One region of the Streptomyces sp. NBC_01381 genome, then DNA from elsewhere that is predicted to be linked to it. Evidence: riboswitches for the same ligand, from Rfam matches in the RefSeq annotation. Region 1 holds a riboswitch; each other region holds the start of a gene.
What was found. A riboswitch is a leader RNA that binds a small molecule or an ion and turns the genes downstream of it on or off. The one in region 1 is predicted to bind thiamine pyrophosphate.

Region 1 (5,007 bases):
GCGTCGAGTACGCGGGGCCGCCGAGGATCTGTACGACGCCGAAGGAAGTGAAGGTGAACAGGAAGACCATCAGCGCGGCCGCCGCGACCGCGGGGCCGAGCGCGGGCAGCGTCACCGTCCGCCAGGCCCTCCAGCGCGAGGCGCCGAGCATCCGCGCGGCCTCCTCCTGGCGCGGATCGAGCTGCGACCAGAGCCCGCCGACGGTCCGTACGACGACGGCGTAATTGAAGAAGACGTGCGCGAGCAGAATCGCCCACACCGTCGTGTCGAGCCGCAGGCCCCACATCTCGTCGAACAGCCCCCCGCGCCCGACAAGGGCGAGGAACGCGGTCCCGACGACGACCGTCGGCAGCACGAACGGCACCGTGACGGCGGCCCGCAGCACCTGCTTGCCCCTGAACTCGAAGCGCGCAAAGACATACGCGCCGGGGAGCGCGATGAGCAGCGTGAGCGCGGTCGACGCGAGCGCCTGCCAGGTGGTGAACCACAGCACGTGCCGCACGTCGGACTGCCCGATGACCTCCGCGATCCGCCCGAACTGCCACTCCCCGTCCACCTTCAGGCCGCGCGCGACGATCGCGGCGACCGGATAGGCGAAGAAGACCGCGAAGAACGCGACGGGCACGGCCATGAGACCGAGCCGAGCCGCGCTCCCGCGCGTGAACCCCTTACGAGCGGGGGCCTTTACTTCAGTACGAGCGAGGTCCACGACTTGACCCACTGATCACGGTTGTCGGCGATCTTCTTCGGGGCCATGGTCTCCGGCTCGTCGACCTTCACGCCGTGCTTGACGAACAGCTCGGGCAGCTCGACGCCCTCCCGCACCGGGTTCACGAACATGTTCAGCGGCATGTCCTGCTGGAACTCGGTGCTGATCAGGAAGTCGAGCAGCGCCTTGCCGCCCTTCTCGTTCTTGGCGTTGCCGAGCAGACCCGCGTACTCGACCTGCCGGAAGCAGGTGCCGGTCGCGACGCCGGTCGGCGCCTCCTTGGGCTGCGGCTTGGCGTAGAGCACCTCGACGGGCGGCGACGAGGCGTAGGAGACGACGAGCGGCCGGTCGCCCTTGGCCTTCTTGCCGCCGGTGGAGCCGGAGAACTCCTCGCTGTAGGCCTGCTCCCAGCCGTCGACGACCTTGACGCCGTTGGCCTTGAGCTTCTTCCAGTAGCCCTGCCAGCCGTCGTCGCCGTACTGGGCGGCGGTGCCGAGCAGGAAGCCGAGCCCGGGCGACGAGGTCGACGCGTTCTCGGTCACGAGGAGGTTCTTGTAGGCGGGCTTGACCAGATCGTCGAAGGACTTCGGCGGCGCCAGCTTCTTGTCGGCGAAGTACTTCTTGTCGTAGTTGACGCAGATGTCGCCGCTGTCGACGGGCGTCACCCGGTGCTTGTCCTGATCGACGCGGAACTGCGAGGCGATCTGGTCCGAGCCCTTGGCCTCGTACGACTGGAAGAGGTCGTTGTCGAGCGCCCGCGAGAGCAGGGTGTTGTCGACGCCGAAGAAGACATCGCCCTGCGGGTTGTCCTTGGACAGGATCGCCTTGTTCACGGCGGCGCCTGCGTCCCCGTCCTTGAGAACGCTGACCTTGTAGCCGGACCGCTTCTCGAACTCCTTCAGTACGTCCTTGGAGACGGCGAAGGAGTCATGGCTGACCAGCGTGACGTTCTTGGAGTCTGCGGCGTTGTCGCCGCTGCCGTCGGAGCTGCCGCAAGCGGAGAGCGCGACGATCCCGAGGGTCACCGCGACGGCGGTGACCGTGACCTTCTTGGTGGTGCTCACTGAATTCAATCCTCCTGGGGGTGACCAGGAAGAGACGCGGCCCTGCCCACGGACCGGAAGGGTCCGCGGGCAGGGCGCAACAGCTTGAGTGATGTCCGAACTTCCTACCCGGAATGACCCGGGCAAGGTTCAGAGGGTCTGCGGCCAACCTGTCCTTGGCTGCCGCACTCTCAGCGCTGTGGCGCTCCCCTGTCGGAATATGAAGATGTGTTTCGGCTATGAAGTTGTGTTTCGGCCAGCCTAACGCTCCGACGCGGCGAGCTGACCGCACGCCCCGTCGATCTCCTGGCCACGGGTGTCACGAACCGTGACAGGCACCCCATGAGCGGCGATGGCGTCCACGAAGGCCTTCTCGTCCTCCGGCCGCGATGCCGTCCACTTCGAGCCCGGCGTCGGGTTCAGCGGGATCAGGTTCACATGCACGGGCTTGTTCTTGAGCAGCCGCCCGAGCCGGTCACCGCGCCACGCGTGGTCGTTGATGTCCCTGATCAGCGCGTACTCGATGGAAAGCCGGCGCCCGGACTTGGCCGCGTACTCCCAGCCGGCATCCAGCACCTCCCGCACGTTCCACCGCGTATTGACGGGTACGAGGGTGTCGCGCAGCTCGTCGTCGGGCGCGTGCAGGGAGATCGCGAGGCGGCACTTGAAGCCCTCGTCGGCGAACCGGTGGATGGCGGGCACGAGCCCGACGGTCGACACGGTGATGCCGCGCTGCGAGAGCCCGACACCGTCCGGCTCGGGATCGGTCAGCCTGCGGATCGCCCCGATCACCCGGTTGTAGTTGGCGAGCGGCTCGCCCATCCCCATGAAGACGATGTTGCTCAGCCGCGCGGGCCCACCGGGGATCTCCCCGTCCCGCAGCGCACGCATCCCGTCCACGATCTGGTGCACGATCTCGGCGGTCGACAGATTCCGGTCGAGACCGGCCTGCCCCGTCGCACAGAACGGGCAGTTCATCCCGCACCCGGCCTGCGACGAGATGCACATCGTCACCCGGTCCGGATAGCGCATGAGCACGGACTCGACGAGCGTCCCGTCGAAGAGCCGCCACAGCGTCTTACGGGTGGTGTCGTCGTCACAGCTGATGTGCCGCACCACGGACATCAGCTCGGGAAGCAGCGCCTCCTGGAGCTTGCCGCGGGACCCGGCGGGAATGTCGGTCCACTGCTCCGGGTCGTGCGCGTACCGCGCGAAGTAGTGCTGCGAGAGCTGCTTGGCGCGAAACGGTTTCTCGCCGGCGGCGGCGACGGCTTCCTTGCGCTCGGCGGGCGTGAGGTCGGCGAGATGCCGCGGCGGCTTCTTGGCTCCGCGGGGCGCGACGAAGGTGAGTTCTCCGGGTACAGGCATGGTGATTCCAGTGTCGCAGACGGTTGGGGCCCGGCCAGGTCACCGCCTATCGGTGGTGGTCGTCGTTGGTCACCACTGGTCGCCGTGGGCCCCCCTTGGACGGCCCACAGACGGCCCGGCGGTCCCCCAGCTGACGTGCGAGAAGAAGCCCATGCACCCTGCCCGGACCTCATGCCGCCACGGCCCTCAGAGGTACGCCGAGAGCTGGGCCCGTATTGCTGTACGCCGCGACTCAAGTGTCTCAACGCAGGTCAGAAGGGCACTGCTAGATGACGCATCACGGCTCAGCACCTCGACGCGCAGCCCACTTGCAGAGATATTCGAACACATGACCTAATCTTTGTCATGGCGTCGGCCCCCTTCCCCAACGACCTGATCCAGCTCCAGACGGCCTGGACCTGCACGCACGAGGCGCTCGCAGATCCTCAACCGGCCCACCCCGCGATGCTGCGCCGTGTTCTACAACAGCTCTCCACTCACCTGATGTGGCACCCGTTCTGGTCCACAGAAGCAGGCAGGTCGCCAGCAGCCCGCGTCGAGCTGCGCCGCCTCGCCTCCGCACGTTCAGAGGTGCACACGTCATGAGCGAGCGCCTCACCGAACAGCAAGAGTGCATCCTGCGCTGCATCCGGGAGCGGGTCGCCGAGTACGGCGAGAGCCGCACGGTTCGGGAAATCAGCGACCGGGTCGGGCTCTCAAGCACCTCGTCCGTCGCCTATCACCTACGTCGCATGCGGGAGCGGGGCGTACAGGTCGAGACGCGTGGCCGGACGAGCAAGCGCTGCCCGCACTGCGGACTATGACCGAGAACATCGCCAGCACGGGACGATGCGAGCAGAGCCCTCACTGGAATCGAACCCTCGGCTATCGGGGGGCGGCTGGCCGTCCAACTTGCGCCGCACCACTGCCAGTCACCCAGAGGGGAGGTGGTGTGGCTGCCTCAGCGAGCCCCCCCCCCGGCCCCTCTCCTCCGCCCCAGGAAGAGCCAAGTAGGCACGACCTGAGCTAAGGACCACTAGTTTTGATCTGCAAGGGCATTCGCTCTTCAAACCAATAGCAGATGTGCAAAAGCGCGTGATCAAGCAAGGCGATCAGTTGATCCACCATCTCGATTAGAGATGTCGGACGCTTACTGCGCCCAACATCCACTGGATCCGCCTCCCAATGCGCAACATCGTTGCGTTTATCCTTGATTTCCCTCAGAAGAAAAACGTCATTCGGGGAATTTCGCCAGTCCCCTGGCAGATCCAGCAAGGCCCACAACACCTCAAAGTTCTTCTGACCGACCGTTGAGCCATCAGCGAGCCGTAGCGAATCACTGAAATCCTCAACGAGCCGCACATCCGTAGAATGCGCAACCGCCCCCTGAAGAATTGAAGTGCGGGCGAGCAGAGCACCTATCGTACCTTCACCACATTTACGGAAGGCTGGCGCCTCCAATGCGGCAATCAGACCCAAGGGAAGGCTATTTCGCGGGATTCTCAACGCAGCAACATCGGTAGCCAAGGCCCTCGGAAGGTCCCGCATAAAGCACTCAAGCACTCCGCCCATGACGACATATGATAGCGCCCTCCCCATAGCCAAGAACCCGTCTCGATCAAAAGCCTGTGGCTCGATTTGGGTAGATAGATGATGCAGGCGCCGCCGTTCACGGGAGAGTCGCTCCACGGCTTCCGAGAAAATGTTCTCGACTGCACCGTACGACGTCACGTCATCAACTCTTCAGCACGACTAATTCTATTAACAAGCATTGTGCGAGTATTCGTGGCGCCGGTACTAAAATCGACAAGCTTCTCGTCATTTAGCCATCCCGCAGGAGGTTCGACCGGTTCAATCCCCTTACGGAAGAGGCTGCCTACTCCCACCAATACAGCTTCAAATTGATTC
Region 2 (5,007 bases), on a different contig from region 1:
TGGGGGTCGGCCAGCAGGGGCCCGTGCAGAAGTAGTCCACGCCGTCCTGGACGGCCGCCGCTGCGGCCTCGGACTCGGCGTGCGTGGAGCGGCCGATGAGGACGTCGTCGCCCAGGATGCGGCGGGCCGCGGGCACGGGCAGGTCGCCCTGGCCCAGGTGCAGCACATCGGCGCCGATGGCGTGCGCGACGTCCGCGCGGTCGTTCACGGCGAGGAGCTTGCCGTGCCGGCGTGCGGCGTCGGCGAAGAACTGGAGGTGCTCGAGCTCCTCGGCCGCCTCCAGGCCCTTGTCGCGCAGCTGCACGATGTCGACGCCGGCGCCGAGGACCGCGTCGAGGAACTCCGGGAGGTCTCCCTGGCGCTTGCGGGCGTCCACGCACAGGTAGAGGCGGGCGTCGGCGAGCTGCTCGCGGGCAGGCGTGATGGCCATGGAGTGTTCCCCCCGGGTGTCGGTGGCGGTGGCGTACGGGCCGCGTGGAGCGCGCTGCGGCCCGTACACCGCACGGTTCGGATCAGGTCAGACGGCGAGCGCCTGGGCGCGGCGCTTCACCTCCGTGCCGCGATTCTCGCTCAGCGCCTGCGCGGGCGTGCCCGGCAGGGTCGGGTCGGCGGTGAAGAGCCACTCCAGCATCTCTTCGTCGGAGAAGCCGTCGTCCCTCAGGAGCGTCAAGGTGCCGGTCAGGCCCTTGACGATCTTGTCCTCGTCGATGAAGGCGGCAGGCACCTGGAGCGCGCGGTTCTCACCACGGCGCACGGCGATCAGCTGGCCCTCCTTGACCAGCTGGCGCACGCGCGTCACCTCGACGTCGAGCATTTCGGCGATGTCGGGGAGGTGGAGCCATGCGGGGACGAGAGCATCAGTCTTTGCGTCAATCTCGGTCACAGGACAAAGCGTATCCCCGGCGACTGACAGAGGGCGGCACGGCCGGCGCGGCTACTCCAGGACCGCCATCTTGAGCGGCACCGACGGATCCGCCGCCTTGGCCGGATCGAGCCGTGCGCCGCTCTCGATCAGCTTGCGGCCCTGGGCGAGGTCCCGGGGGCGCCCCACCGCGAGGACGGCCACCAGGGCGCCCGCGCGCAGCCAGCACACCGTCCAGGCCGCGCCCGCCGGGTCGCCGCGCCACACCAGTGCGTCGGCGGAGCCGTGGTGTCCCGCGTACTGGACGAAGCGGCCGAACTGCTCGGACCAGAAGTACGGGACCGGGTCGTACGCCGAAGGGGTCTCGCCGATGATGTTGGCCGCGACCGTGCGCGGGCCCTGGAGGGCGTTGTCCCAGTGGTGGACGAGGAGACGCTCGCCGTACCTTCCCGAAGGGAAGGAGGAGCAGTCCCCGACCGCGTACACGTCCGGTTCCGAGGTCCTCAGGTGATCGTCGGCGACGACCTCCCGGTGGGCGCCGAGGGCGATCCCGGAGTCCGCGAGCCACTGCGTGGCGGGCCGGGCGCCGATGCCGACGACGACCGCGCCGGCGGGCAGCCGGGTGCCGTCGTCGAGGAAGACGGTGCCGGGCTCGACGCGCTCCACGCGCGCGTGGGTGCGCAGTTCGGCCCCGGAGTCCGCGTACCAGGCGGTCATCGGCGCCGCGACCTCGGCGGGCAGCGCCCCCGCGAGCGGCCGCTCGGCGGCCTCGACCACGGTGACCGCGCAGCCCGCCTCGCGCGCGGCGGTGGCGAACTCGGCGCCGATCCAGCCCGCCCCGACGACCACGATGTCGTGCTGCTCGGCGAGCACCGGGCGCAGCCGTTCGGCGTCGTCCAGGGTGCGCAGCAGATGCACGCCGGGGACTCCGGATGCGCCCGGCAGCAGGATCGGCTCGGCGCCGGTGGCGATGACGAGGACGTCGTACGGGACCGGGCCCCGCTCGGTGTCCAGTTCGTGGTCCGCGGGGCGCACGCCCGTGACCTCGTGGCCCAGGCTCAGTTCGATGCCCAGCGCCTCGAAGTCGACGTCGAAGGCGGAGCCCTCCGCCTTGCCGAGCAGCACGGCCTTGGACAGCGGCGGCCTGTCGTACGGCTGATGGGGTTCCGCCCCGATGAGGGTGACCGCACCGGTGAACCCCTGATCGCGCAGGGCCACGGCGGTCTGCACCCCGGCCATCCCCGCGCCGACGATGACGACCTGGCGCTCTGCCTGCCTCTGCTGCTCGCTCACCCGATCACTGTAGGGCGGCACAGGACGCCGACTTCAGGGCGCGACGAGGAGATCTCTGACACACCGTCACCGCCCATACCCGGACAGCTCCCCCTACTGCCACCGGACACTACGGGCTAGGGTGGCCGGTGCAGAGCACTCGCGGGAGCCCGGACGCACCGGGCTGAGAGGGAGGCTGGGACGGCCTCCGACCGTACGAACCTGATCCGGGTCATGCCGGCGAAGGGAGGGGCTGGACACCCATGCATCCACATACACCACCCCATGCGACGACGGACGTCCTCGTCGTCGGGGGCGGCATCATCGGCCTGGTCACGGCCTGGCGGGCGGCGCAGCGCGGCCTGTCCGTGGCGGTCGTGGACCCCGAGCCCGGCGGCGGCGCGGCGCAGGTCGCCGCGGGCATGCTGGCCGCGGTCACCGAGCTGCACTACGGCGAGCAGACGCTGCTCGGCCTGAATCTGGCCTCCGCGAAGCGTTATCCGGAATTCGCGCAAGAACTGACGGAGGCGAGCGGTCGCGATCTCGGCTACCGCGCGTGCGGCACGCTCGCCGTCGCGCTGGACTCCGACGACCGCGCCCATCTGCGCGAACTGCACACCCTTCAGCGCCAGTCGGGGCTCGCATCGGAGTGGCTGAGCGGGCGCGAGTGCCGCCGCCTCGAACCGATGCTCGCGCCCGGTGTGCGCGGCGGGCTCCGCGTGGACGGCGACCACCAGGTCGACCCGCGCAGGCTCGCAGCGGCGCTCCTGGTGGCGTGCGAGCGGGCCGGCGTGGTCTTCCACCGGGCGTGGGCTGAGCGCCTGACGGTCGTACGCGACCGGGCCACCGGTGTCGTCCTCGCGGACGGCGCCGCCCTGGAGGCCAGCCGGACCGTGCTGGCCGCGGGCAGCCTCAGCGGACGCCTCACAGGGGTCCCTGAGGGGGTTCTGCCGCCCGTTCGCCCGGTCAAGGGGCAAGTGCTGCGGCTTACGGTGCCGGAGCGCTACGCGCCGTTCCTGAGCCGTACGGTGCGCGCCGTGGTCCGGGGCAGCCAGGTCTATCTGGTGCCGCGCGAGAACGGCGAGCTGGTGGTCGGCGCGACCAGCGAGGAGCTCGGCTGGGACACGACGGTCACCGCGGGCGGCGTGTACGAGCTGCTTCGGGACGCCCACGAGCTCGTACCGGGCATCACGGAACTGCCGCTGACCGAGACCCGCGCGGGACTGCGCCCCGGCTCCCCCGACAACGCGCCGATGCTCGGCCCCACCGCCCTGCCCGGCCTCCAGCTGGCCACCGGCCACTACCGCAACGGCGTACTCCTGACGCCCGTCACCGGCGACGTCATGGCGCACGCCCTGGTCACCGGTGAACTGCCCGACGAGGCACGGGCGTTCACTCCCAGCCGGTTCGCGACGGCCCCCTCGGCACCGGCCCCCTCGGCACAGTCCCTCATGGAGCAGCCCGCATGACCCACTCAGCCGTCTCAGTCAACGGAGAAGTCCGCGAGGTGGCCGCGGGCACCACGCTCGAGTCCCTGGTCGCCACGCTCACCGCGGCCCCGTCCGGCGTCGCCGCGGCGCTCAACGAAACCGTCGTCCCGCGCGCGCGGTGGTCCACCACGGCGCTCGCCGACGGCGACCGCGTCGAAGTGCTCACCGCCGTCCAAGGAGGCTGAACCGACATGGCAGACGACCCTTTCGTCATCGGCGGGCTCACGCTCTCCTCACGACTGATCATGGGTACGGGCGGTGCGCCCAGCCTCGACGTGCTCGAGCGGTCCCTCGTCGCCTCCGGAACGGAGCTGACCACAGTCGCGATGCGCCGCCTCGATCCGGGCGTACAGGGCTCGGTGCTCTCCGTGCTCGGCCGGCTCGGCATCCGGGTCCTGCCGAACACGGCGGGCTGCTTCACCGCGGGCGAGGCCGTCCTGACCGCCCGGCTCGCCCGCGAGGCGCTCGGCACGGATCTGGTGAAGCTGGAGGTCATCGCGGACGAGCGCACCCTGCTCCCCGATCCGATCGAGCTCATCGACGCCGCCGAGACCCTGGTCGACGACGGCTTCACGGTCCTTCCCTACACGAACGACGACCCGGTCCTCGCCCGGAAGCTGGAGGACGTGGGCTGTGCGGCGATCATGCCGCTCGGGTCGCCCATCGGCTCCGGGCTCGGGATCCGCAACCCGCACAACTTCCAGCTGATCGTCGAGCACGCGCGCGTGCCGGTGATTCTGGACGCGGGGGCGGGCACGGCGTCCGACGCGGCGCTCGCGATGGAGCTGGGGTGCGCGGGTGTGATGCTCGCCTCGGCCGTGACGCGGGCGCAGGAGCCGGTGCTCATGGCGGAGGCCATGCGGCACGGCGTCGACGCGGGGCGCCTGGCCTTCCGGGCGGGGCGGATTCCGCGGCGGCATTTCGCCGAGGCGTCTTCTCCTGCGGAGGGCCTGGCCAGGCTGGATCCGGAGCGGCCGGCGTTCTGAGCGGCTGCGCCTGTTACAGGTCGGCTGCAGTCGGGCCCCAGGGCCGCCCGCGCGGGCATCGGTGTCAGCGGTGGCTCGTAGACTCCCTCCGTGGACACGACCCTTCAGGACCCGCTCGTCGGGCAGGTGCTCGACGGCCGTTATCGCGTGGACGGACGGATCGCGGTAGGCGGGATGGCCACGGTCTACCGGGCCGTGGACACCCGCCTCGACCGCGTGCTCGCGCTCAAGGTGATGCACCCGACGCTCGCCGCCGACGTCTCGTTCGTCGACCGCTTCATCCGCGAGGCGAAGTCGGTCGCCCGGCTCTCGCACCCGAACGTGGTGGGGGTCTACGACCAGGGCGCCGACGGTGCGTACGTCTATCTGGCGATGGAGTACATCGCCGGGTGCACCC
Region 3 (5,007 bases), on a different contig from region 1:
CTGGGGACGGTCTGCGCCGCCATTCCGATCACGGCGGGCAACACGGCCGCCACGATGGCGATTTCCGTTCCCTCCTATCAAGCCGAACGGCTACTGCCCGCAGCCGATCGGTTGCAAAATGAGATCGGAAAGCTCCTAGGGGCACTCGCCTTCTCTATCAGCATCTGAAAACTCACTCCTTGTGATCTGATGTGTACGTTAAGCAAGATGCCATGGGTGTCAGGGAGTTGGTTCCTGGCCAGTCGATGTTTAGCGACGGGGTAGGCGGGCGATGCGAGAGCGCGAGTCGGTGCAGGCAGAGGTCATGATGAGCTTCCTTGTTTCCGAGGAGCTGTCGTTTCGCATCCCGGTGGAGCTGCGCTACGAGACCGGAGATCCCTATGCCGTCCGGCTGACCTTCCACCTGCCCGGCGACGCTCCTGTGACCTGGGCGTTCGGGCGGGAGTTGTTGATCGACGGGGTGGGCAGGGCGTGCGGCGACGGGGATGTGCGCATCGCACCCACCGATCCCGAGCTGCTCGAAGAGGTCCTCATCAGGCTTCAGGTCGGCGGTGACCAGGCGTTGTTCCGGGTGGGGATTCCGCCGCTGCTCGCATTCCTCGACCGTACGGACAAGTTGGTGCCGCTCGGGCAGGAGCGGGCGCTCGCCGACTTCGAGACGCACCTGGACGAGGCGTTGGACCGGATCCTCGCGGAGGAGCAGAGCGCGGGCTGACCTCCGGGGGCCAACGGGCACAGCCGGATGGCAGGTTGGTGCATTTCGCGGCATTGGCCTGGGGGGGGGGGCTCGGCGTCGGCTCCCCGTTAGCTAGCGGCCGGCCTCCGGCTCCCCCCGGGGCCACCTCACCGCTTGCGGCGTCGGCCACCGCCTCCGACGCGGCGCTGCTTGGCGGCTGCGGGAGCCGCGGGGGCCGGGGCGGCCGACGCGGCGGTGGTGCCTCCGGTGCGGTCGGCCGAGACGACCAGGGCGGCCAGTGCCGTCGTCACCGGGACCGAGGCGACCAGGCCGATCGAGCCGATCAGGGTGCGCACGATCTCCTCGGCGACCAGCTCGCTGTTGGCCACCGTGCCCACGCTGCTCTGTGCGATCGAGAAGAGCAGGAGCAGCGGCAGCGCGGCGCCGGCGTACGCCAGGACCAGGGTGTTGACCACCGAGGCGATGTGGTCGCGGCCGATGCGGATGCCCGCCCGGTAGAGGCCGCGCCAGCCCATCGTCGGGTTGGCCTGGTGCAGTTCCCAGACCGCGGACGTCTGCGTGACGGTCACGTCGTCGAGGACACCGAGTGAGCCGATGATGACGCCCGCGAGCAGCAGACCGCTCATGTCGATATCCGGGTAAAGGCCGTGAATCAGGCCCGTGTTGTCGTCCGTGTTGCCGCTCAGCGAGGCCCAGCCGATGAAGATCGAGCCGAGCAGTGCGATGAGGACGAGCGAGATCAGCGTGCCGATGACCGCGACCGATGTACGGGCCGTGAGCCCGTGGCACAGATAGAGCGCGATCAGCATGATGGCGCTGGCCCCGACCACCGCCACCACCAGCGGATTCGAGCCCTGCAAGATCGCGGGCAGGATGAAGAAGGTCAGGACGAGGAAGCTCAACGCCAGTGCCACCAGGGCCATGACACCGCGCATCCGCCCCACCACGACGACGACGAGGGCGAAGATCCCGGCGAGCAGCGCCATGGGGACGGTGCGGTCCACATCGGTGACCGAGTACTGCAGCGCCTCCGGGGCCTTGGGCTCATAGGCGACCACCACCCGCTGGCCCTCACTCAACTGCCGGGGCGCGTCCGGCTGGACGATCTCGGTGAAGGTGCGGCCCTTGTCCTTGCCGCTGGTCACCTCGACCGTCGCTTTCTTGCACATGCCCTCCGCGCGTGACTGCGCGGTCTGGCCCTCGGCGGTGGAGGTGTCCCCGGTGGGCGGCGGCTGCGAGGCGTTCACGTCCTTGCAGGGCAGCTCCTCCACCTTGGTCACCGTCGCCGACTCGGTCTGCCGGTCGAAGCCGACCCCGGTGCGCTCATGGCCCGGTGCACCACCGGGCCAGAGCACGGCGAGGCCCACGACGACCGCGGTGGCGAAAGGAATCAGCACCGCGGCGATGACCTTGCGCAGATGCTTGGAGACGGGCGCCGCCGGGCCGTGGCTGTGCGAGTGCCCATGTCCGTGGCCGCCCCCGTCGCCGCCTCCGTCCCCCCGCCCGTGCCCGTCCCCGGGCGGGGTCGAGAAGGGCGGCTGAGACGGCGGCTCGGACGGCGGGCGCGGCGGCGGCTCTGTGGTGGTCACTGCCCGATCATCGCAAGAACGGAGGGGGCCCTCTGTTCAGCACGCCCGATATGACGCTAGCGTGGGGGCACCTTTGCAAACGCGGGAGCTCGGAGCACCGGGCTGAGAGGGCGCTGAACTCCGTACGAAACGGCACGAATGGTGCCGGTGCCGTACGGGATCCGCTGCGTCGACCGCCGAACCTGTTACCGGGTAATGCCGGCGTAGGGAGTAGGTCTCATGACCACATCGGACGCACGCACGCCTGCCTCGACGCAGAACCAGAGCGACGAGGCCGGGAAGTCCATCGGCTGGCACAAGGCGTACGTCGAGGGCTCACGCCCCGATCTGCGCGTGCCGGTCCGCCAGGTGCACCTCACCAATGGCAAGGCCGTGACCCTGTACGACACTTCGGGGCCGTACACCGACGAGTCCATCGACACCGACGTCCGCAGGGGTCTCGCACCCCTCCGCGAGAACTGGATCATCGCCCGCGGCGACACCGAGGAGTACGTGGGCCGCCCGCCCCGTCCCGAGGACGACGGCATCAAGCACACCTCGCCCCGCGGCGGGCTGAAGAACCTCGACGCGGTCTTCCCCGGCCGCCCCCGCCAGCCGCGCCGCGGCCGTCAGAGCCAGGCGGTGACGCAGCTCGCGTATGCCCGTCGCGGCGAGATCACGCCCGAGATGGAGTTCATCGGGATCCGCGAGAACCTCGACCCCGAGGTCGTGCGCGCGGAGGTCGCCGCGGGCCGCGCGGTGATCCCGGCCAACGTCAACCACCCGGAGATCGAGCCGATGATCATCGGCAAGAAGTTCCTGGTGAAGGTGAACGCCAACATCGGCAACTCCGCGGTCACCTCCTCCATCGAGGAGGAGGTGGACAAGATGACCTGGGCCACCAAGTGGGGCGCCGACACGGTCATGGACCTGTCCACCGGCCGCAACATCCACACCACCCGCGAGTGGGTCCTGCGCAACTCCCCCGTCCCCATCGGCACGGTGCCGCTCTACCAGGCCCTGGAGAAGGTCGACGGCCAGGCCGAGGCGCTGACCTGGGAGATCTACAAGGACACGGTCATCGAGCAGGCCGAGCAGGGCGTGGACTACATGACGGTGCACGCGGGTGTGCGCCTTCCGTACGTCCCGCTCACCGCGCGCCGCAAGACCGGCATCGTCTCGCGCGGCGGCTCGATCATGGCCGCCTGGTGCCTGGCGCACCACAAGGAGAGCTTCCTCTACGAGAACTTCGAGGAGCTCTGCGAGATCCTCGCGGCGTACGACGTGACGTACTCGCTCGGCGACGGTCTGCGCCCCGGATCGATCGCGGACGCCAACGACGAGGCGCAGTTCGCCGAGTTGAAGACCCTCGGGGAACTCAACACGATCGCCAAGCGTCACAACGTACAGACGATGATCGAGGGCCCCGGTCACGTCCCGATGCACAAGATCAAGGAGAACATCGACCTCCAGCAGGAGATCTGCGAGGAGGCGCCGTTCTACACGCTCGGCCCGCTGACCACGGACATCGCGCCCGCCTACGACCACATCACCTCCGGCATCGGCGCCGCGATGATCGGCTGGTGGGGCACGGCGATGCTCTGCTACGTCACGCCCAAGGAGCACCTGGGCCTGCCGAACAGGGACGACGTGAAGACGGGCGTCATCACGTACAAGATCGCGGCGCACGCGGCGGACCTCGCCAAGGGGCACCCGGGCGCGCAGGACTGGGACGATGCGCTCTCGGACGCGCGCTTCGAGTTCCGCTGGGAGGACCAGTTCAACCTGGCTCTCGACCCGGTCACCGCACGGGAGTTCCACGACGAGACGCTGCCGGCCGAGCCCGCGAAGACGGCGCACTTCTGCTCGATGTGCGGGCCGAAGTTCTGCAGCATGAAGATCTCGCAGGACATCCGTCGCCAGCACGGCGGTGACCTGGCGCAGGACGAGATCGAGGCGGGCATGGAGCAGAAGTCCAAGGAGTTCGCCGCGGCGGGCAACCGGGTCTATCTGCCGATCGCGGACTGAACCGAGCAGGCCCCTGAAGCGGCCCACGAGGTTCCGGACAGCGCGAATCTGTGGGTCTCCCAACAGCCGTTGGGGGACCCACAGCCGTGCGCGTTCGCTACCCGCTACTCCGGCTTGTGGTCGGGCCCGCCGAAGTCGGGGCTTGAGAAGTCCGGACTCGAGTAGCTCGGCCGCGGCCCCGCGGAGGGACCGCCGTCCGGGCTGCTGAACCCGGGCCGGTGGTAGCCCAGTTGAGGCATGCGGCTGCTCGGGTCCGCCGACGCCGTACGGGCCACCTGTGCAGCCCCCGGATCCGCGAGCGCCTCCCGCAGGAACGGCAGGACGCCGCGCTCCAGGAGTGCCTCGCCCCAGGCTTCCCTGGCGCGGGCCACCTCCTCGTTCCGTTCGCCGTGCGAGCCGGCCTGGAGCGAGGTCGAGCCATTGCGCAGAGCGGTCAGGAGCAGGCCGATCGCAGCGACCAGGATGCCCCCTGCGGTGAGCGCGCCGAACAGCCATCCCGCGGTGAGCAGGGTGTCCGCGAAGGCGGGCTCGGGGTTGAGCATCTTCAGGATGTAGCCCACGAGCAGGAAGATCGCGGCGGCCGCCCCGGCGAGCACGGGTGCGAGCACCGCGACGACGGCGATCGCCCCCGCCCCCGCCCCTGTCTCGGCGGTGACCTCCCCCATCGTGGTGGCGAGACCGAGGCCGCCCGAGCCGGCTTCCGCCTCGCTCTGG

Region 2: it holds a riboswitch for thiamine pyrophosphate, as region 1 does, so the genes downstream of both, thiO (glycine oxidase ThiO) here and OG453_RS27225 (thiamine ABC transporter substrate binding subunit) in region 1, are expected to answer to the same signal.
Region 3: it holds a riboswitch for thiamine pyrophosphate, as region 1 does, so the genes downstream of both, thiC (phosphomethylpyrimidine synthase ThiC) here and OG453_RS27225 (thiamine ABC transporter substrate binding subunit) in region 1, are expected to answer to the same signal.

What each region holds. Positions count from the first base shown of each region.
Region 1 covers NZ_JAPEPI010000002.1:1,193,801-1,198,807, reverse strand. Annotated here, with positions in the region: gene OG453_RS27230 (iron ABC transporter permease) at 1-709, opposite strand, end outside; gene OG453_RS27225 (thiamine ABC transporter substrate binding subunit) at 685-1,773, opposite strand; TPP riboswitch at 1,857-1,974, opposite strand; gene rlmN (23S rRNA (adenine(2503)-C(2))-methyltransferase RlmN) at 2,014-3,120, opposite strand; gene OG453_RS27215 (hypothetical protein) at 3,466-3,705, shown strand; gene OG453_RS27210 (LexA family transcriptional regulator) at 3,702-3,923, shown strand; gene OG453_RS27205 (hypothetical protein) at 4,126-4,830, opposite strand; gene OG453_RS27200 (DUF262 domain-containing protein) at 4,827-5,007, opposite strand, start outside.
Region 2 covers NZ_JAPEPI010000001.1:3,004,559-3,009,565, reverse strand. Annotated here, with positions in the region: gene thiE (thiamine phosphate synthase) at 1-430, opposite strand, end outside; gene OG453_RS14165 (Rv2175c family DNA-binding protein) at 518-883, opposite strand; gene OG453_RS14160 (NAD(P)/FAD-dependent oxidoreductase) at 935-2,155, opposite strand; TPP riboswitch at 2,287-2,400, shown strand; gene thiO (glycine oxidase ThiO) at 2,398-3,603, shown strand; gene thiS (sulfur carrier protein ThiS) at 3,600-3,809, shown strand; gene OG453_RS14145 (thiazole synthase) at 3,816-4,610, shown strand; gene pknB (Stk1 family PASTA domain-containing Ser/Thr kinase) at 4,701-5,007, shown strand, end outside.
Region 3 covers NZ_JAPEPI010000001.1:826,954-831,960, forward strand. Annotated here, with positions in the region: gene OG453_RS03975 (IclR family transcriptional regulator) at 1-168, shown strand, start outside; gene OG453_RS03980 (SsgA family sporulation/cell division regulator) at 272-715, shown strand; gene OG453_RS03985 (YibE/F family protein) at 844-2,286, opposite strand; TPP riboswitch at 2,358-2,513, shown strand; gene thiC (phosphomethylpyrimidine synthase ThiC) at 2,506-4,293, shown strand; gene OG453_RS03995 (hypothetical protein) at 4,398-5,007, opposite strand, start outside.